Regions from separate parts of the Arthrobacter sp. K41 genome, predicted to be linked through region 1. Evidence: predicted binding sites of a transcription regulator. Region 1 holds the regulator's gene; the other holds the start of a gene.

Region 1 (10,032 bases):
CTGCAGGACCTGGTGGGCGTGGACGACGTCGAACGTTTCGTCCTCGAAGTCGAGGTCGTAGATGTTGCCGGCCACGAACTCGACGTTGGCGACCTCCCGCTCGGCGGCGAGGGCCTTTGCCTGGGCGATAATGTCCGGGGAGCGGTCCAGCCCGGTGACCTTTCCGGGGGTGACCAGGGCGGCGAAATCACAGGTGATGCTGCCCGGCCCGCAGCCGACGTCGAGCACTTCAACCCCCGGCCTCAGGTGCGGCAGGACAAACGCCGCGGAATTCTCGGCCGTCCTGGCGGCATGGGCCCGGACCACCGACTCGTGGTGGCCGTGCGTGTAAACGTCGTCTTCAGGCTGCTGCGCACTCATAATCAAACGCTACCCCCCAACCGGGTAACTCCCACTGTCGTTTCGGGCCGTAAGACGACGCTGGCGCGACCTACTTGCGCGCCGTGGGAGAACCGGGCGTGTTGGCCGATTCTTCCCGTGCGGCCACCGTGGCTTCCACCATGGCCGTCATGAACCGGGTCACCGTCTCCAGCTCCTCCGGGCTGAAATCCGCCATGGCGCTCCCCATCCGCCGCGAGAGGGGAGCGAAAATGGCTCCGCCGTCCTGGAATGCCTTGGGTGTCATCCGCAGGTGGACCTGCCGGCGGTCCGAACTGTCGCGCTCGCGCACCACATGCCCGGAGTTGTCCAGCCTGTCGATCAGCGCGGTGGTGGCAGGCGAGCTGAGGTTCAGTTCCTTGCGGAGGAGCCCCGGCGTGACCGTGCCGCCGGCGGCAGTGTGGCGCATGATCACTGCCAGTGCATTCAGGTCCGTCCGGTGCATGTCCTTGCGCCCGCCCGCTGAGTCCACGTAGCGGTTGGCCTCCAGCGTGAACTCCTGAAGGAGCCGAACCAGCGGATGCGGGCCCTCACCCGTGGGAGGGCCGGTGATGGCGGCAGTTTCCTCGCCGGTCATGCCCCTCCAATGTGTGCCTTAAGCGGGAACTCTCCGCTGTGGACGGCAGTCGTGCTGCCGGGCCGTATTGACGGATATTACTTCAGGAGCGCCCGCCCGCCCTCATCGGTGCCGGAGAGAAAAAGCTAGGTAAACACTTATCTCCATCGCAGAGATACTTTAATATGGAACCAATTCTACTCCTGCCCAGCACTAGGAAGGCCCCATGAACTCCCACTCCCATGCCAAGGAACGCGTCCCGTTCTGGCTGCGCTGGCTGCTTCCCGTGATCCTGGTCTTGACGTGGCTGGCCCTTGCAGGGGTGGGCGGTCCCACCTTCGGTCGCCTGGAAGAGGTCTCCTCCAACGATCAAGCGTCTTTCCTGCCCGCCAGCGCCGAGGCAACCGCCGCGCGTGACTGGCAAGCAAAGTTCCGGGACTCCGATGAAGTTCCCGGCGTCATCGTCCTGGAGGGCGAGGAAGCTTTGAGTCCGGAACAGCTGGGCGACATTGCAAGCCTCCGGACAGAGCTTGAAGGCCTCGAGCTCGGCAGCGCCGTGATCGGACCCATCCCCTCCGAGGACGGCAAGGCAGTCCAGTTCATCGCCCCGATTGATTCTTCCGCCGAGATCAAGGAGGCCGTCCAGGAACTGCGGGACACCGTGGCCGAGGCGGCACCGGAAGGCCTGCGCACGTTCGTTACCGGTCCTGCCGGGCTTGCTGCCGATCTCACCGCAGCCTTTGCCGGCATCGATGGAATCCTCCTGCTCGTGGCGCTGGCCGCCGTGTTCGTGATCCTGCTGGTTGTCTACCGCTCACTGCTGCTTCCCATCGTGGTGCTCCTGACCTCGGTCTTCGCACTGTGCGCGGCGATCCTGCTGGTCTTTGGCATGGCCAAGGCGGGCTGGATCCAGCTCAACGGCCAGAGCCAGGGCATCCTGTCCATCCTGGTGATCGGCGCCGCCACGGACTACGCGCTGCTGTATGTGGCAAGGTTCCGTGAAGCCCTCACCCATACGAGCAACCGCACGGCCGCCGTGTTGACTGCCTGGAAAGCCTCCTTCGAGCCCATCCTGGCTTCAGGCGCCACCGTGATCATCGCGCTGCTGTGCCTGCTCTTCTCGGACCTCAACTCCAACAAAGCCTTGGGGCCGGTGGCTGCAGCAGGCATCCTCTGCTCGCTGTTCGCAGCCCTGACCCTGCTACCCGCACTGATGGCCCTTTTGGGCCGCGCAGCGTTCTGGCCCTTCCGCCCGAAGCTTGCGCCGGCAGGCGCGCGTGGGCCGGAGATCGTGACCGGGCTGGAAGGCCAGAAGGGACTGTGGCGGGCCACCGGCTCGCTGGTTTCCCGGCGCCCCCGCATCATCTGGGTTGCCTCGGTACTCGTTCTGCTTGCCGGTTCCGCCGGTCTCCTGCAGCTCAAGGCCAACGGCGTCCCGCAGACGGACGTCATCCTCAGTGCTTCCAATGCGGTGGACGGCCAGGACGCCTTGGCACGCCATTTCGACGCCGGCAGCGGCAGCCCCGCCGTCGTGGTCGCGGATCAAGGGAAGGCACAGGAGGTGCTGGACACTGTGAAGGCGGCCGACGGCGTGGGCGAGGCCTACCTGCTGGCCCAGGGCTCGGTGCCCATTACCGGAGCCCCCGGCGCTCCCAGCTCGCCGGACGTCCGCGAAGGAAAGGTGCTGATCAATGCCACGCTGAACTCCGCAGCTGATTCCATCGAGGCCGAGGAGGCTGTGAAGGCCCTTCGCGACGACATCAAGGCGGTGGACCCGGGCGCGCTGGTGGGAGGCGTGACGGCGACAGCCCTGGACACCAACACCACCGCGCAGCGGGACCTGGTGATCATCATCCCGGTTGTCCTGGTGGTCATCCTCTTCATCCTTATGCTGCTGCTGCGCTCAGTCCTGGCGCCGGTCCTGCTGGTGCTCTCCGTGGTGCTCTCCTACGCGGCCGCCATGGGCGTCTCGGCGCTGGTGTTCAACAACATCCTGGGCTTCCCGGGCGCGGACGCCACCGTACCGTTGTTCGGTTTTGTATTCCTTGTCGCCCTCGGCGTGGACTACAACATCTTCCTGATGAGCCGGGTCCGCGAGGAATCCCTCAAGCACGGCACCCGCCCCGGCATTCTCCGGGGACTCAGCGTCACCGGCGGCGTCATCACATCCGCAGGCGTGGTGCTGGCAGCGACCTTCGCCGCGCTGGGCGTCATTCCCATCATGTTCCTGGTGCAGCTGGCGTTCATCGTCGCGTTCGGAGTGCTGCTTGACACCGTCCTGGTGCGCTCGCTGCTGGTGCCCGCCCTGGCCTATGACATCGGTCCCCGGATCTGGTGGCCGGGCAAGCCGGGCCGCCCCGAACAGGACGCCGCCGTATGGGGCGAGGCCGGCCGGAGCCACGAAACCGACCTGGAAGGAGCCGGCCGCCGGTAAGCAGGACCTGATGGGGGTGCCCTGCCTGGCAGGCGCCCCTTCCGGCCCTATTGACGGAAAGTCCTGCTGGATAGACTGCAAATGCGCCCGCATGGACGCGGAACTCAAGGAGAGATGCACCATGACTGAGAACCAGGAAACTTTCGGCGAGGAGCCCCGCGAAGGAAGCACTGCCCCCGGCCTCGAGGGCGAAGGCGGGCAATACGTGAGCGGCGACTACGGCGATGCCGGCACCGCCGGTGACGCTGCCCGAAACCTTGAAGACGGGGAATACGAGGACGGCGACTACGGCTCTGCCGGCACCGCCGGAACGGCCCACGAAACGGACAGCATCCGCGAAAGGCTTACGGACGGGCAGGTCAACACCACCGCGGAGGAGCGTGGGCCCCTTCACGGTCACCGGGACGGAGACAGGTAGCACAACCAGGCAGGCAGTACGGCGGCGGCGTTCTCCAGCAGCGAAACGGAGAGCCGTCGTCGTTCGCTTTTAACACCGGCTTTTCGCGGAAATCCAAGCCCGCCCCGCACTGCCTAAACCCAGACTTGAGCGTAGGTCACTCAACTTTGGATTGACATCGCTGACGCCCTGAGTAGAGTTGAGTGCAGAACGCTCAATTGTCTGGGCGCCCGCAGTTTCCAAGGAAAGAAGGAAGCAACACATGTCACGTGCAGTAGGTATCGACCTCGGAACCACCAACTCCGTCGTCTCCGTTCTCGAAGGTGGCGAGCCCACCGTTATTGCCAACGCCGAGGGTGGCCGCACCACGCCGTCCGTCGTTGCATTCTCCAAGTCCGGCGAGGTCCTGGTCGGCGAGATCGCCAAGCGCCAGGCCGTCAACAACATCGACCGCACCATCGCTTCCGTCAAGCGCCACATGGGCACCGGCTGGACCGTCGGCATCGATGAGAAGAAGTACACCCCGCAGGAAATCTCCGCGCGTATCCTCATGAAGCTGAAGAACGACGCCGAGTCCTACCTGGGTGAAAAGGTCACCGACGCCGTCATCACCGTCCCGGCCTACTTCAACGACGCCGAGCGCCAGGCCACCAAGGAAGCCGGCGAGATCGCAGGCCTGAACGTCCTGCGCATCGTCAACGAGCCCACCGCCGCGGCACTGGCCTACGGCCTGGACAAGGGCAAGGAAGACGAACTCATCCTGGTCTTCGACCTCGGCGGCGGCACCTTCGACGTCTCCCTGCTGGAGGTCGGCAAGGACGAAGACAACTTCTCCACCATTCAGGTCCGCGCCACCGCCGGTGACAACCGCCTCGGCGGCGACGACTGGGACCAGCGCGTGGTTGACTACCTGCTCAACCAGCTCAAGGTTAAGGGCATCGACCTGTCCAAGGACAAGATCGCCCTCCAGCGCCTCCGCGAAGCAGCAGAGCAGGCCAAGAAGGAACTTTCCTCCTCCACCAGCACCAACGTCTCCCTCCAGTACCTGTCCGTCACCCCCGACGGCCCGGTCCACCTGGACGAGCAGCTGACCCGCGCCAAGTTCCAGGACCTCACCAAGGACCTGCTGGAGCGCACCAAGAAGCCCTTCCACGATGTGATCAAGGAAGCCGGCATTAAGCTCTCCGACATCAACCACATCGTCCTCGTCGGCGGCTCCACCCGTATGCCTGCGGTTTACGACCTGGTCAAGGAACTGGCCGGCGGCAAGGAGCCCAACAAGGGCGTGAACCCGGATGAGGTCGTCGCTGTTGGCGCAGCCCTCCAGGCCGGTGTGCTGAAGGGTGAGCGCAAGGACGTACTCCTGATCGACGTCACCCCGCTGTCCCTCGGCATCGAAACCAAGGGTGGCGTGATGACGCACCTGATCGAGCGCAACACCGCCATCCCCACTAAGCGGTCCGAGACCTTCACCACGGCTGATGACAACCAGCCGTCTGTGGCTATCCAGGTCTTCCAGGGCGAGCGCGAGTTCACCCGCGACAACAAGCCGCTGGGAACGTTCGAGCTGACCGGCATCGCGCCGGCTCCGCGCGGCGTCCCGCAGGTTGAGGTCACCTTCGACATCGACGCCAACGGCATTGTCCACGTCTCCGCCAAGGACAAGGGCACCGGCAAGGAACAGTCCATGACCATCACGGGCGGTTCCAGCCTCTCCAAGGAAGACATCGACCGCATGGTCAAGGATGCCGAGGAGCACGCAGCCGAGGACAAGGCCCGCCGCGAGGCCACCGACACCCGCAATACCGCGGAGCAGCTTGCCTACTCCGTGGACAAGCTCATTGCCGACAACGCCGACAAGCTGCCTGAAGAGGTCAAGACCGAGGTCCAGACTGACGTTGACGACCTCAAGAAGGTCCTCGAAGGCACGGACGACGCCGCAGTGAAGGCCGCCTTCGAGAAGCTCCAGGCTTCCCAGGGCAAGCTGGGCGAGGCCATTTACTCCCAGGCCGGTTCCCCCAACGGCGCAACCGGTGCCGCAGGTGCTGAAGGCGGCGCTCCGGCCGGTGACAAGGGCGACGAAGACATCGTCGACGCCGAGATCATCGACGAAGACGAAGCGAAGAAGTAACCATGCCGCACCACGGTAACGAGGAAGAGCACAACACGTCACCCCGTGAAGAGCACCTCCAGGAGCAGCAGGGCAACGGCCGCCAGGAACCGGTCATCCGGGACAACCGCAAGGTTGACCCGGTGACCGGGGCAACCCGGCACCCCGAGGGCGGTCAGGCCCAGGGTGCCGGTCCCGAGGCGGAGGATTCCGACGGCGACGCGCTTGCCCAGGCCGAAGAGATCCTCAACGGCATCCAGGTGCCGGCAGAGGAATCCGTGGCGCAGGGTGTTTCGGCAGGTGGCTCCTCAGCTGAAGCAGCAGAGCTGAAGAACGACCTCCTCCGCCTGCAGGCCGAGTACGTCAACTACCGCAAGCGCGTTGAACGCGACCGTGCCGTGGCAGGGGAGATGGCCGTCATCGGCGTCCTGAACTCCCTGCTTCCTGTATTGGACGACGTCGACGCCGCCCGGCAGCACGGCGACCTCGCCGACGGCCCCTTCGCCGCGATCGCCGCAAAGCTGGAGAACGCGCTGAAGACCTACGGTTTGGTTCGAATCGACGAGACCGGCGTGGAGTTCGATCCCACGATCCACGAGGCCCTCATCCAGCAGCCCGGCGGGGACATCGAAGTTGACACCGTCAGCCAGGTGCTCCGCTCCGGCTACAAGTCAGGCGAACGCGTCCTCCGGGCCGCCCAGGTCATCGTCGCAGTACCTGCGTAGCTATACTCCGGTGGTTGAGCTTGTCGAAACTTGGGTTTCGATAAGCTCAACCACCGATTCATAACTTTCGAAAGGAAACGCCATTGGCTAGCCAGGATTGGGTGGACAAGGACTTTTACAAGATCCTTGGTGTCGCCAAGGACGCTTCCGACGCCGATATCAAGAAGGCTTACCGGAAGCTGGCACGCGAGCACCACCCTGATACCAACTCGGGAAACTCTGCTTCCGAGAAGAAGTTCAAGGACATCTCCGAGGCTTACTCTGTTCTCTCCGATCCCGAAGAGCGCCAGCAGTATGACGCCATCCGCGCCATGGGAGGCGGGGCCCGCTTTGCTCCCGGCGGTGCCGGAGGAGGCAACGGCGGGTTTGAGGACATGTTCGGCGGCCTTTTCACGGGCAACACCGGACGCCACGCCGGGGGCTTCAATCCTTCTTCGGGCGGCATCCCGCCCGAGTTCGCGGACCTGTTTGGCGGCGGTTTCGGCCAGACGGGTTTCCAGCGCGCTCCGCAGAAAGGCGCCGACCGGTCTGCCTCCACCAGCATCTCCTTCTCGGGTTCCATCCGCGGCACCACCATCGGGCTGCGGGAACCCAGCGGTGAAGTCATCGACGTCCGCGTGCCTGCCGGCATCAAGGACGGCCAGAAGGTCCGGGTGCGAGGCAAGGGCCAGCCGGGTCCGGCCGGCAACGGCGACCTCGTGGTCTCCGTGGCGGTCAAGCCGCACGAGTTTTACACCCGCGACGGCGACAACCTCCGCGTGCACGTCCCGGTCACCTTTCCCGAAGCTGCGCTGGGTGCCGATATCGAAGTGCCCACCATTGACGGCGAAAAGGTGCGGGTCCGCGTGCCGGCCGGTACGCCGTCGGGCCGTACGCTGCGGGTCAAGGGCAAAGGCGTGAAAACTTCCAAGGGGACCGGGGACCTGCTGGTGACCATCGCCGTCGCCGTGCCCAAGAACCTGAACAAGGAAGCTGAAGCTGCGGTGAAGGCGTTTGCCGATGCCACAGCCGGCGCTGACGTCCGAGAGGGCCTGGCCGCCAAGGCCCGGCTTTAGCAGCGGGTGAGCCGTGGACATCAACTCAGACCAGCCGATCTTTGTAATTTCGGTGGCGGCTGAACTGGCGGACATGCACCCCCAGACCCTTCGGCAGTACGACCGGATGGGCATCGTCTCGCCCAGCCGCGCGCCCGGAAAGTCCCGCCGCTACTCGCAGCGCGACATCAACATGTTGCGCGAGGTGCAGCGGCTGTCCCAGGAAGGCGTCTCGCTCGAAGGCATCAAACGGATCCTCGAGCTCGAAAACCAGGTGGCCGCTTTGCAGCGCCGGGTTTCCGAGCTGGCGGACGAACTGAGCCGCCGGCCGCAGCCTTTCGATTCGCGCATTTTCGCAGCCGGTGCTGCAGGCGACGTGGTGAGCCTGGCCCGGGGCCAACGGCCCCGGCCGCGGTCGCAGGCCGTGGTGCTCTGGCGGCCGCGCGCCATCGGGCGGTAGGCGCCCCTACTTCCGCCTGGCGCGAGCCGGCCGCTGGCCGCCTATTTTCCTATAACCGCAGGTGAGCGGTGCCATTGCCTTCGTGGATTGTGTCCGGCCCGCAGGCCTAAGTTACGGATCAGCACGTTTCCCGCAGGTTAAATCTCAGCGTCCCGCTTTCCCGCGGTTCTTCCGCTCATTCCTTCCTGCGCCGTGGCCTTGGGCCAGCCCAGGCAACAGTTTGGAAACTGTCCCGAAACCAATCCTCCAGGCACCGAAACAATCGGCTCCTACATTCATCGCAAGAGGTCACTTTCCAAGGCCTTGGAGGCGAGCCGCTGCCTTGGCAGCGGCTGAATGAGAAGCAGGTACACATGAGGGTTTCGGTTAACAAACGCGCTTTCCTTCCCCTTACTGCGGCCGCGGTGGCCACGGTGCTGGCAGGTTGTGGCAGCCAGATTGCGGACCCTGCGTCCGGAGGCTCCACCGCCAGCACCGGCAGTTCCTGTGTAGACACGTCAGGCAACAGCATCAAAGTGGGTTTCATAAACTCGCTGTCCGGCACCATGGCCATCAGCGAGAGCACCGTCTTCGACTCCCTGACCCTGGCCGCGGAGGAAATCAATGCTTCCGGCGGTGTTTTGGGCAAGCAGCTACAGGTGGTCAGTGAGGACGGCGCCAGCGAACCGACCAAGTTTGCTGAACGTGCCGGAAAACTGATTCAACAGGACTGCACAGCCGCAGTCTTCGGCGGCTGGACCTCGTCAAGCCGCAAAGCCATGCTCCCGGTGTTCGAAGCCAACGATGCCCTTCTGTTTTATCCGGTGCAGTATGAAGGCCTGGAGTCGTCGAAAAACATTTTCTATACCGGCGCCACTACGAACCAGTAAATCATTCCGGCTTTGGATTACCTGGCCGAGCAGGGAACCAAGTCGCTTTTCCTGGTGGGCAGCGACTATGTCTTTCCGCGGACGGCCAACAAGATCATTCGGGCCTACGCCGCGGCCAAGGGCATGGAAATTCTAGGCGAAGAGTACACGCCGCTCGGCTCGACCGAGTTTTCCACCATCGTAAATAAAGTGCGGGACTCCAAAGCCGACGCGGTCTTCAACACTTTGAACGGCGACAGCAATGTGGCCTTCTTCCGTCAGTACAAGAGCGTCGGCCTAACCGCTGACAGCATGCCCGTTGTCTCGGTTTCCATTGCCGAAGAGGAAGTTCCCGGCGTCGGCCTGGACAACGTTGAAGGACAGTTGACGGCCTGGGACTACTACCAGACCCTTGATACCCCAGCCAACAAAAAGTTCGTCGCAGCGTTCAAGGCGAAGTTCGGTGCCGAGAGGGTGACGAGCGACCCCATGGAGGCTGCCTACACCTCCCTGTATCTCTGGAAGGCCATGGTGGAAAAGGCCGGGTCGTTTGACGTGGACAAGGTTCAGGCCGCAGCGGACGGGGTCGCCTTCGAGGCGCCCGAAGGCCTGGTGACAGTGGACGGGGAGAACAACCACATCACCAAGACTCCCCGGATTGGCAAGATCAACGCGGAGGGCCTCATTGACACCGTCTGGTCCTCACCGGAAGCCGTTGAACCGGATCCGTTCCTGGCCACCTACGACTGGGCCAAGGATTTGGCCAAGTAACAGCTGCCCACACTTCGAAGAAAGGCCTGCTGGAATGGAACTCCTGATAGGGCAGATGTTCGCCGGGCTCAGCCTCGGTTCCGTGCTGCTCCTGGCGGCACTCGGGTTGTCGTTGACTTTCGGTCAAATGGGGGTCATCAACATGGCCCACGGTGAATGTATGATGGCCGGAGCCTATACAGCCTTTGTGGTTCAGCAGGCCATCTCGGATGCCGGGGTTTCACTGCTGGTTTCCATTCCGGTGGGTTTCGTCGTGGGCGGTGTCCTGGGGCTGGTGCTCGAGGCGGTGCTGCTACGCCGCATGTACCATCGGCCCCTG
Region 2 (10,032 bases), on a different contig from region 1:
CAGCGAAGCTGTCCGCGATCTGGGGTTGGAGCTCGGTTCCGTGGCCACCGCCGTGGTCAAAGCCACCACGGTCATCATCGAGACGCCGCAGGGCAAGGGCCTGTGACGGGCCAGAAGGGAATGGCCCTGCTGCTCGCGGTCCTGATGACGGCTGCGCTGGCAGCCTGCGGTGGCAGCGGCCAGGCCGCCGGCAGCGGCGGGTTACTGACGATCTTTGCCGCCGCCTCCCTCAAGGCCAGCTTCACGGAGCTGGCCCGGACGTTCGAAGCCAGGCGCCCCGGCACAACCGTCAGCCTCAGCTTCGCCGGCTCCGCGGACCTTGCCACGCAGATCAGCCAGGGCGCACGGGCTGACGTCTTCGCTTCCGCCGACACCAGGAACATGGAAAAGCTGCAGGAGGCCGGGCTGGTGGACGGCGGTCCCAGGGTCTTCGCCACCAACACGCTCGCCATCGCAGTCCCGCCAGGAAACCCGGCCGGCATCAGCTCCTTCACGGATCTTGCGGAACCGGGTACGCGGCTGGTCCAGTGTGCACGGCAGGTGCCATGCGGTGCCGCCGTTGCCGCCATCGAACAGCGGACTGGTGCCGAGCTCAACCCGGTCAGTGAGGAAAACTCCGTGACGGATGTGCTGGGCAAAGTCATCTCCGGGGAAGCCGACGCGGGGTTGGTCTACGTCACCGATGTCCGGTCCGCTGCAGGAAAGGTGGATGCTGTTCCCTTCCCGGAAGCCGCCACCACCGTCAACAGCTACCCGGCCGCCGTGCTGGCCAACAGCCGGAACAGCGCAGACGCCCGGGCCTTCCTCGAGCTGCTGGCCAGCCCCGAAGGCCAACAAGTCCTGGCATCCGCCGGCTTCGGCAGTGGTCAACAGTGAGCAGCAGCCCGTGAGCCGCCAGGCCTACAGCGGCATACCGCGCTGGGTGCATGCCGTCGCGGTCCTGGCCGCGCTGGTGGTGGTCCTGCCGCTGGCCGCCCTCGTGGCAAGGGTCAACTGGGGCAACTTCCTTCCGTTGGTCACCTCCGAATCCGCCATGTCAGCCCTGGGCCTGAGCCTGCGGACCTCCGCCGCCAGCACGGTCCTGTGCATCGCGCTGGGTGTGCCGCTGGCGCTGGTCCTGGCCCGGGGCAGGTTTCCGCTGCAGGGCCTGTTGCGCTCGCTGGTGCTTCTCCCACTCGTGCTGCCGCCCGTGGTGGGCGGCATCGCGCTCCTGTACACGTTCGGCCGCCAGGGCCTCCTTGGCAGGACCCTGGACGTCTTCGGCCTCCAGATCGCTTTTTCCACCACGGCCGTTGTCCTGGCCCAGACCTTCGTGGCCTTGCCCTTCCTGGTGGTGAGCCTCGAAGGGGCCCTGCGGACCGGAGGAGAACGGTATGAAGCCGTGGCGGCCACCCTCGGCGCCTCGCCCGGGCGGGTGTTCCGCCGTGTAACGCTGCCGCTGGTGCTGCCCGGCCTGGCCTCCGGTGCGGTGCTGGCCTTCGCCCGCAGCCTGGGTGAATTCGGCGCCACCTTGACGTTCGCAGGCAGTCTCCAGGGGGTGACCCGGACCCTGCCGCTGGAAATCTACCTGCAGCGGGAAACGGATCCGGATTCCGCCGCCGCACTGTCCCTGGTACTGGTGGCTGTGGCGGTCGTTGTGGTGGCACTTGCGTACCGCCGGCCCGGCAACAGTCCCTTCCGGGCGTCCAGGCATCGCACGACGACGGCCGCCGCGCCGGGCGGGAACGGCCCGTGACGTTGATCTTTGAGGCAACCGTGGCGGAGCGGGGATTCGACGTGGCCCTCACTGTCGGCCCCCGTGAAACAGTGGCAGTGATGGGGCCGAACGGTGCGGGTAAATCAACCCTGCTGTCCGCAATCGCAGGCCTGCTTCGGCCGGACAGCGGGCGGGCCGAGCTTGACGGGAAGACACTGTTCGATCTCTCGCCGGGCAGGAGGACATGGACGCCGCCGCACCGCCGCGGCACCGCCCTGCTCGCCCAGGAACCCCTGCTGTTTCCGCATCTCGACGCCTTGGAAAACGTGGCCTTCGGGCCACGGAGCGCCGGGGTGGCCAGGCGCCAGGCACGGACAGAAGCTGCGCGCTGGCTGGCCGAGGTGGAAGCGCAGGATCTTCATGGCCGCCGTCCGGCGGGGCTGTCCGGCGGCCAGGCCCAGCGGGTTGCCGTGGCCCGCGCCCTGGCAGCAGATCCCGGGCTCCTTCTTCTGGATGAGCCCATGGCTGCCCTTGACATCCATTCCGCGTTGCTGCTGCGCCGCCTGTTGAAGCGGGTCCTGGCGGCCAGGCCGGCCATCATCATCACCCACGACGTCCTGGATGCCCTGATGCTGGCGGACCGCGTGGTCATCTTGGAGAAGGGCAGAATCTCAGAAGAAGGCCCCACCCGGGAGGTTCTCCAGCGGCCCCGCAGCCGGTTCGCCGCCGGGCTCGCAGGGCTCAATTTCCTGGCCGGCGAAATAACGGACCATGGGCTTCGGTCCGGCGGGCTGAACCTCTACGGGCAGCACCACGAGCTTCCGGGCCCGCTGCCCGCCGGACAGCCAGGCGTGGCGGTTTTCCCGCCGTCGGCCGTTTCGGTTTTCCTGTCTGAAGCGCACGGCAGCCCGCGCAACGCCTTTCCGGTGACCATCACCGACCTGGAGCCGCACGGGGACCGGGTCCGCGTCCGCGCGGGCGAAAGCGGGCAGCTGAACGCGGACATCACGCCGGCCGCCGCCGCTGATCTCGCGCTGGCGCCAGGCATGCGGGTGTACTTCGTGATCAAGGCCGGGTCCGTGGCCATCTACCCGAACTAGTCGCCCTTGCCCCGGCTAATGGTGCGGTGAGCCCGAAGGGTAGGCTGGTCAGCGTCGCGCGGACGGGCGCGGCGTATTGGGGGAGAACTAATGAACGTACCAGCGGGGCATGTCCTCGGCAGAAAAATTACGACGGCGGCTGCCGCCCTTGCGTTGCTGGCTGGCACAAGCGGTTGCAGCCTCTTCCCGTCGCCGGCCCCTCTGCCGGACATCGCCCCGGCTACGCCGGTGTCCGCGCTGCCGGCCGAGTGCCCCTTCGTTGGCCAGAACGACCTGCTGCCGGTCCGGATCCCCATCGGCACACCGCGCGAGACGATCGGCAGTGTCCTGAACGCCTACAGCGCCTGGCTCAACGCCGGTTCGGAGCTGGTCAGCGCCTGGACTCCAGGCACCGCGGTCCCCGGGAACTGTGTCGAGCGGCTCGCGGCCAGGAACGCGGAGGCCTACTCGAACACCCTTTTCACGTCGCACAGCGACGTGGCCTGGCAGCAGTACTTCACCTCCGTGAAGGTAATGAACCAGCAGAACCTGGCAGCGGTCCGCTCTGCTGAACCGGAAAGCAGCGGGCGGGGAATGTTCGAACTGCTGCAGGAGATCGACTCGAGCGCCACAGACAGCGGCACGTTCCTGAAGTTCGATGCCGTGTACCGCCCCGTGGTTGCCGGCCAAGGCAGCTGGGAGGACCTGGACAAGCCCACGCGCTGGTATGTGGAACTGGTCCCGGCGGGAGAGTTCCTGGTCATCAACTACATCGAGACCAAACCGGCGGCCGGTTACCCTGCGGGCTGACGCCGCTGCCGTTGCCGTTGAGCGGATGCCGGTCCTCGGCCTGCTCCCCACGGCGGCGGCCTACATCCCCGGCAGGTCCAGGGACTCGTAAACCTGAATACTGGCGCCGGGCATCATGAGGTGCGGGTGGCCGTCCAACAGAGCCTGGGCACCGGCGAGGTCCTCGGCCTGGAGGATTCCGTAACCTGCGACGCCGGTGCTGGTATCTGAGGTGCCGGTTGAGGTGACTTCCTTCCCCGCTCCCAGCGGGGTGCCCAGGTCCACAATGCCGTCGCCGGCGCCCTCGGCCCACGCCATCCACGCTTTCATGCCCTCCCGGGCTGCCTCCGGCGAACTTTCGGCCATCTGCGCCTGGGCCGACTGTGCTGCGATGTAGAGAACAACAAACTTCTTCATTGCCTGTCCCGTCTCCCGTGCGCCGGCCGGCACTGTGCTCCCCGGTCACAAGCCGATCCTAGGGTGGATGGCTCTGCTTGGAAACGGGGCGGGAAGTGAGGCGTCCGGGTTCGCTGTGGGAAAACTGGAAATAAAAAGTACCCCATCCAAAGTTGAGCGTAGTAGACTCAACTTAGATCAATTGCCCTTGAAAGGAGCTCTCTTTGGACGTCAAATTCACCACCAAGAGCCAGGAGGCTCTTTCGGCTGCGGCCATGAATGCCTCCACCGCCGGCAACCCGCAGGTGGAACCTGCCCATTTGCTTAAAGCGTTGATGGACCAGCGTGAAGGCGTAGCGGTGGCGCTTCTCCGTGCAACCGGCGCCGACCCGGACGCTGTCAGCGTCCAGGCCAGCAGTGCCATCAAAGCGCTGCCGGCCACGTCCGGGGCGTCCAGCCAGCAGGCGCAGCTGTCCCGGCCCGCCCTGCAGGCCATCCAAAACGCGAAGGAGGAAGCCGACCGGCTGGGCGACACCTTTGTTTCCACTGAAGTGCTCCTCCTGGGCCTGTCGGCCGGAAGCGACGCCGCAGGCCGGCTGCTGCGTGACGCCGGCGCCTCCCACGAAGCGCTGCTCGCCGCCCTGCCGGGCGTGCGCGGCGACGGAAAAGTCACCAGCCCGGACCCGGAGAACACCTTCCAGTCGCTGGAAAAGTTCGGCACGGACCTCACCGCCATGGCCAGGTCCGGCAAGCTGGACCCGGTGATCGGCCGCGATAACGAAATCCGCCGGATCGTCCAGGTCCTCAGCCGCCGGACCAAGAACAACCCCGTCATCATCGGTGAGCCCGGCGTGGGCAAGACCGCCGTCGTCGAAGGACTCGCCCAGCGCATGGTGGCCGGGGACGTGCCCGAAAGCCTGCGCGGGAAGACCCTCATCGCACTGGACCTCGCCTCCATGGTGGCCGGCGCCAAGTACCGCGGCGAGTTCGAAGAGCGCCTCAAAGCCGTCCTCGAGGAAATCAAGAACTCCGACGGCCAGATCGTCACCTTCATCGATGAAATCCACACGGTAGTGGGTGCAGGTGCCACCGGAGACTCATCCATGGACGCGGGCAACATGCTCAAGCCCATGCTGGCACGCGGCGAACTGCGGCTCATCGGTGCCACCACCCTCGATGAATACCGCGAGAACATCGAAAAGGACCCTGCCCTGGAGCGCCGCTTCCAGCAGGTGTATGTGGGTGAGCCCAGCGTTGAGGACACCATCGGCATCCTCCGCGGCCTGAAGGAGCGTTACGAGGCGCACCACAAGGTGGCCATCGCAGACTCTGCCCTGGTGGCAGCAGCGACCCTCTCCAACCGCTACATCTCCGGGCGGCAGCTGCCGGACAAGGCCATCGACCTAGTCGATGAGGCCGCGTCCCGACTGCGGATGGAGATCGACTCGGCACCCGAGGAGATCGACCAGCTCCGCCGCGCCGTCGACCGGCTCACGATGGAAGAACTCGCCCTGGAAGGCGAAACCGACGCTGCTTCCATGGAGCGCCTTGCCGCGCTGCGGGCGGACAAGGCGGACAGGGAAGAGGAACTGGCTGCGCTGAATGCCCGCTGGGAGGCCGAAAAGGCCGGGCTCAACCGGGTGGGCGACCTCAAGGCGAAGCTGGACGAGCTGCGTTCCACGTACGACATGGCCGCCCGCGAAGGGGATCTCGAGGCGGCGTCACGGATCCTTTACGGCGAAATTCCGGCGCTCGAGCGGGAGCTGAACGCTGCCGCGGAGGCCGAAGCCGCCATCACGGACAAGTCCGCCCAGATGGTGGCCGAGCAGGTGACCGCAGACGACATAGCCGAGGTCATCTCCGCCTGGACGGGGATCCCCGCAGGCCGGATGCTGCAGGGTGAAAGCCAGAAGCTGCTGCACATGGAGGAGGAGCTCGGAAAGCGGCTGATCGGGCAGAAGAAGGCCGTCACCGCCGTGTCCGATGCCGTCCGCCGCGCCCGCGCCGGCATCAGTGATCCCAACCGCCCCACCGGTTCGTTCCTGTTCCTTGGCCCCACAGGCGTTGGCAAGACGGAGCTGGCGAAGGCACTGGCGGACTTCCTGTTCGACGACGAACGCGCCATGGTGCGGATTGACATGTCCGAGTACGGCGAGAAGCATTCCGTGGCGCGGCTCGTGGGTGCCCCTCCGGGCTACGTGGGCTACGAGGAGGGCGGCCAGCTCACCGAAGCCGTCCGCCGCCGTCCGTACTCGGTAGTGCTGCTGGACGAAGTGGAGAAGGCCCACCCCGAGGTCTTCGACATCCTCCTGCAGGTGCTCGACGACGGCCGCCTCACCGATGGCCAGGGCCGCACCGTGGACTTCCGCAACGCGATCCTGGTGCTGACCTCCAACCTGGGCAGCCAGTTCCTGGTTGATCCCTCGCTGGATGCCGAGGCCAAACGGAACGCCGTGATGGCCACCGTCAACGCCTCCTTCAAGCCGGAGTTCCTGAACCGGCTGGACGAAGTGGTGCTGTTCGACCCGCTGTCCGTGGAGGAGCTTGCCCGCATCGTTGAACTCCAGGTGGGCGAACTGGGACGGCGGCTGCACGAGCGCCGGCTGACCCTCGACGTCACCGACGGCGCCCGCGCCTGGCTGGCGATGTCCGGCTTCGACTCCGCCTACGGCGCCCGGCCACTGCGCCGTCTGGTCCAGCGGGAAATCGGCGACCGTCTGGCCAAGGCGATCCTGTCCGGCGAAATCTCGGACGGCGACACCGTGCTGGTGGACACGGCCACCGATTCCGTTGAACTCACCATCGAGGGGCTGGAAGCGCTGGCCAAGCCCAACGGCGGTGCGGTCCCCGGAACCGGACTGGTGGTTCGCCGGAAGGAATAGGCCCACCGGAAGCAGTGGACGTGTAGCCGGGCCAGGACGTGCTGCCCTGGCGCCTGGTGCCCCAGGCGCTAGGGCAGCACGCTCGCGTTAACGTTGTTGCCGCCGGGGGAGGTGACGTAGCAGTCCACCCTGCGGTCCCCGCTTTCCCAACTGGTGGAACTGGGAAAGCTCCGCTCGAAGTTCAGGGTGTACTCGTTGGCCGCAGGTCCCAGTCTTGCGGCCTGGCACGCTTCCAGGGCTTTGGCCTTCAACGCCTCGGGGCCCGGGTACGACTCGCTTTCCGGGTAGCGGAACAAGGCGACCAGTTGGGCTGAATGGCCGGTGTCGCAGGGGACAACCGTGGCTTTCAGCGCTTCCGGGCTGAAGTCCTTAAAGCAGTCGCCCAGGGCATAGTCGGCAGGTTCCGCCTCGCGGGGCAGGGGCAGCGGGCTGGCGGGGGGAGTGGCGGCGGTTTCCAGCACACCGGCAGCGGCGCCTCCGGACGCCTCCTGGTTTTCGTTGCTGTTCAACCACAGGGCAAGCCAAACGAGCGAGCCGATGACCGCCAGGAGAACAACAACGAACAACGCCTTCCACAGCGTCCGCTGGTTGATGCTCCCGCGGCCCGCTTCGGGCCCCTCCGGGAGGGCCGACCGGTTGCGGCCCCCCGCCCCGGCTTCATTCCGCTGTTGCCGCCTGCGTAACGGGGGCTCGACTGCCGGGACTCCATACTCGGCCGCGGGTACCGTGGGCAGGCCGGCGGCGGGCGAAGAGGCGGGCTTGGGCGGGACGTCCTGGTGGTTCACGGGGTGCATCCTCCTGCGTTTTTCTCCGCGCGGGCGCCGGAATTCCGGCCGGGCTCAGTAGTTGCTGATGTGACTCTACCGAAGAAAAAAGCCTGATTCCGGCCTGGGCAGGGCAGGAGCGGTACTGCATGTGATGTGCATCGGCACTGCGGGAGCGCGCCTGGCAAGCGGGAGCAGTAGAAAGCATGTAATCTAGGTGTACGACAAATTGACCAAACATTCCGGGGCCTCACCATAGCCAAGGTGACCACCTCCGGTCCGAGTACAAAAGGGGGTCACGCCATGGGGCGCGGCCGTCAAAAGGCAAAAGCTACTAAACAGGCTCGGGACATCAAGTACTACTCCCCGAACACTGACTACACAGCTCTCCAGCGTGAGCTCAAGAGTTCAGAAGTCCGCGCTCCCAGCCGTTTCGCCAACGAGCCGGTTGAACCGGACTATTCGGCTTACGTGGACAAGTACGCGGATGATTTGGAAGAAGATGACGACGAGGTAGATACCCGTCGTATCGGCTAGTTGTCCCGAGGTCTGTTGCCGTAACCGGACAGCCCTGTGACACCGTCGCACTCATGGATTCAGTATCGGGGTCCCGGTCTTTCAGCTCGGATCAGTGCTGCGCTTCTTTGTAGCCCCCTGGTCTTCGCAGACTGAGGGTGCTGAACTGCAGACATAAAGCCCGCCCCCTTCGCCTTATACGGTGCCGGGGCGGGCTTTTTGCTGTCCGGCCAGGCTCACAGCCAGAACTGACGCCAGGACCAGCGCGGAAGCCGGTGCCAGGACCGCCCACGGCGCCCGTTCCACGTAGCCGATGCCCTCGGCCAGGATCAGGCCCCAGTCTGGTGACGGCTGTTGGGGTCCCAGCCCCAGGAACCCGAGTGCCGCCAGGGCAAGGGCAACCCCCGGCAGCCGGAGCATCGCGTGGCGCAGGAGCTGCCGCACCACCGCCGGCAGGATGTAGCGAAGCATGATGCGCGCCCTGCCCACCCCCAGAACAGGGAGGATCTGCACGTAGGATTGCGCCCGTGCCTCCTGGGCAAGCGCGGCGGTATGTGCGGCCAGCGGAGCCCAGCTTACGGCGGCCACGGCCAGGGCAGCGCCCTCTGCCGAGGGTCCCAGCACGGCAGCAACAACCAGCCCGGCGAGGATGGGCGGCGCGGCGTTGGCCACCTCAAGCGGCCCCGCAGCGGCCAAGGGGAACAGCCCGACGGCGATTCCCACCGCCAGGCAGACCAGGACCACTACCAGCGCAGTCCCCAGCGTCCCCAGGGCGCCGTGTCCCACCCGGGCCAGGAGGTCACGGCCGCTGGCGTCGGCACCAAAGGGCAGCGCCCAGGTGGGTGCCGCGAGCCTGGCGTGGGCGGAGGTGAAGGGATCACGCAGCAGCCCGGCCCCGACAATGAGCAGCAAGGCGGCAGCTGCGACTGCCGGCACCGCCGGCCGGCGGCGCCGCCCTGACCGCGCTGGCTCGGGAAGCGGCAGCGTGCCGAAGCGGACCGCGGGCCCAATCAGCAGGTACCGCGCCGCCGTCGTCAGCGTTCCCACCAGCAGTGCCAGCCCCATCAGTGCCAGCATGCCGGCCTGGAGGGTGGGAATGTCCTGGGCGCCGGCGGCACCGAGGAGCAAGCGGCCGAGCCCCGGAATGGCGTAGACCTTTTCCACCGCCACCGCTCCGCCGGTCAGCCCGATGAGGACCAGCCCGATCTGTGGCAGCACCGATGGCAGCGCCCGCCGCAGCACAGCCAGCGTCAGCCGCCCGGGTCCTGTTCCTGCAAGCCGCCAGGTGCCCACCCACTTCTCGCCGAAGCCGGCGCGGATGGCGTCGGACAGGAGCAGCCCCATCAGGCCGCCCGCAGGAATGCCGAGGGCCAGGGCGGGCAGGACGGCGTACTCCGGGCCCTTCCAGCCGAAGGGCGGAAACCACTGCAGCCAGATGGCACCTGCCACCAGCAGCATGGCGGAAAGCAGGAATTCCGGCAGCGAGGTGAGTGCGGCGGAAAGCGCGCCGGACGCTGTCCTCCGCCGCTGCCGGAGGCCGTCCACTACGGCCGGCGCGCAGATCAGCAGGGCAATAACGGCTGCTATGGCGATGGCGAAACCCATCAGCGTCACCGACACGCTCAACGCAGCCGCGGCGCCGGGTCCCACCGGAGTATTGCTGATCCAGGACGTGCCAAGGTCACCGGCAAGCACCCCCTGGACCCAGGAGCCAAGCATGGCCACCGGTCCCTGCTCCAAACCGAGCTCCGCCCGGATGGCAGCCAATGCTTCCGGCGTGGGCTCGCGGTCCGCGTACCTGGCACGGAGGATGGTGTACTCGGCGCCACGCCCCGAGAGCCACGGCATCATCCCGATCAGCACCACCAGCCCGAGGAGGGCGACGATCCGCGAGACGGTGACCTTCAGGA

Evidence for each region. Region 1 encodes HspR, which represses chaperone genes until heat shock. Its sites were predicted from a motif close to AAGTTGAGTCNNNNNGACTCAACTT; they were not measured.
Region 2: clpB (ATP-dependent chaperone ClpB) is a predicted target of HspR. The motif match lies at 4,131-4,155, and genes of this name have one in related genera.

Annotation. Positions count from the first base shown of each region.
Region 1 covers NZ_JBNHEW010000009.1:75,659-85,690, forward strand. Annotated here, with positions in the region: gene AC5RTE_RS16550 (methyltransferase domain-containing protein) at 1-360, opposite strand, end outside; gene AC5RTE_RS16555 (MarR family winged helix-turn-helix transcriptional regulator) at 431-955, opposite strand; gene AC5RTE_RS16560 (MMPL family transporter) at 1,161-3,368, shown strand; gene AC5RTE_RS16565 (hypothetical protein) at 3,490-3,786, shown strand; gene dnaK (molecular chaperone DnaK) at 4,028-5,896, shown strand; gene AC5RTE_RS16575 (nucleotide exchange factor GrpE) at 5,899-6,600, shown strand; gene AC5RTE_RS16580 (DnaJ C-terminal domain-containing protein) at 6,684-7,655, shown strand; gene AC5RTE_RS16585 (heat shock protein transcriptional repressor HspR) at 7,669-8,094, shown strand; partial or broken gene urtA (urea ABC transporter substrate-binding protein) at 8,448-9,713, shown strand; gene AC5RTE_RS16595 (ABC transporter permease subunit) at 9,748-10,032, shown strand, end outside.
Region 2 covers NZ_JBNHEW010000006.1:24,182-34,213, forward strand. Annotated here, with positions in the region: gene AC5RTE_RS14365 (TOBE domain-containing protein) at 1-106, shown strand, start outside; gene modA (molybdate ABC transporter substrate-binding protein) at 121-876, shown strand; gene AC5RTE_RS14375 (ABC transporter permease) at 887-1,735, shown strand; gene AC5RTE_RS14380 (sulfate/molybdate ABC transporter ATP-binding protein) at 1,732-2,796, shown strand; gene AC5RTE_RS14385 (hypothetical protein) at 2,887-3,585, shown strand; gene AC5RTE_RS14390 (hypothetical protein) at 3,646-3,981, opposite strand; gene clpB (ATP-dependent chaperone ClpB) at 4,185-6,842, shown strand; gene AC5RTE_RS14400 (septum formation family protein) at 6,911-7,636, opposite strand; gene AC5RTE_RS14405 (DUF3073 domain-containing protein) at 7,910-8,143, shown strand; gene AC5RTE_RS14410 (ABC transporter permease subunit) at 8,318-10,032, opposite strand, start outside.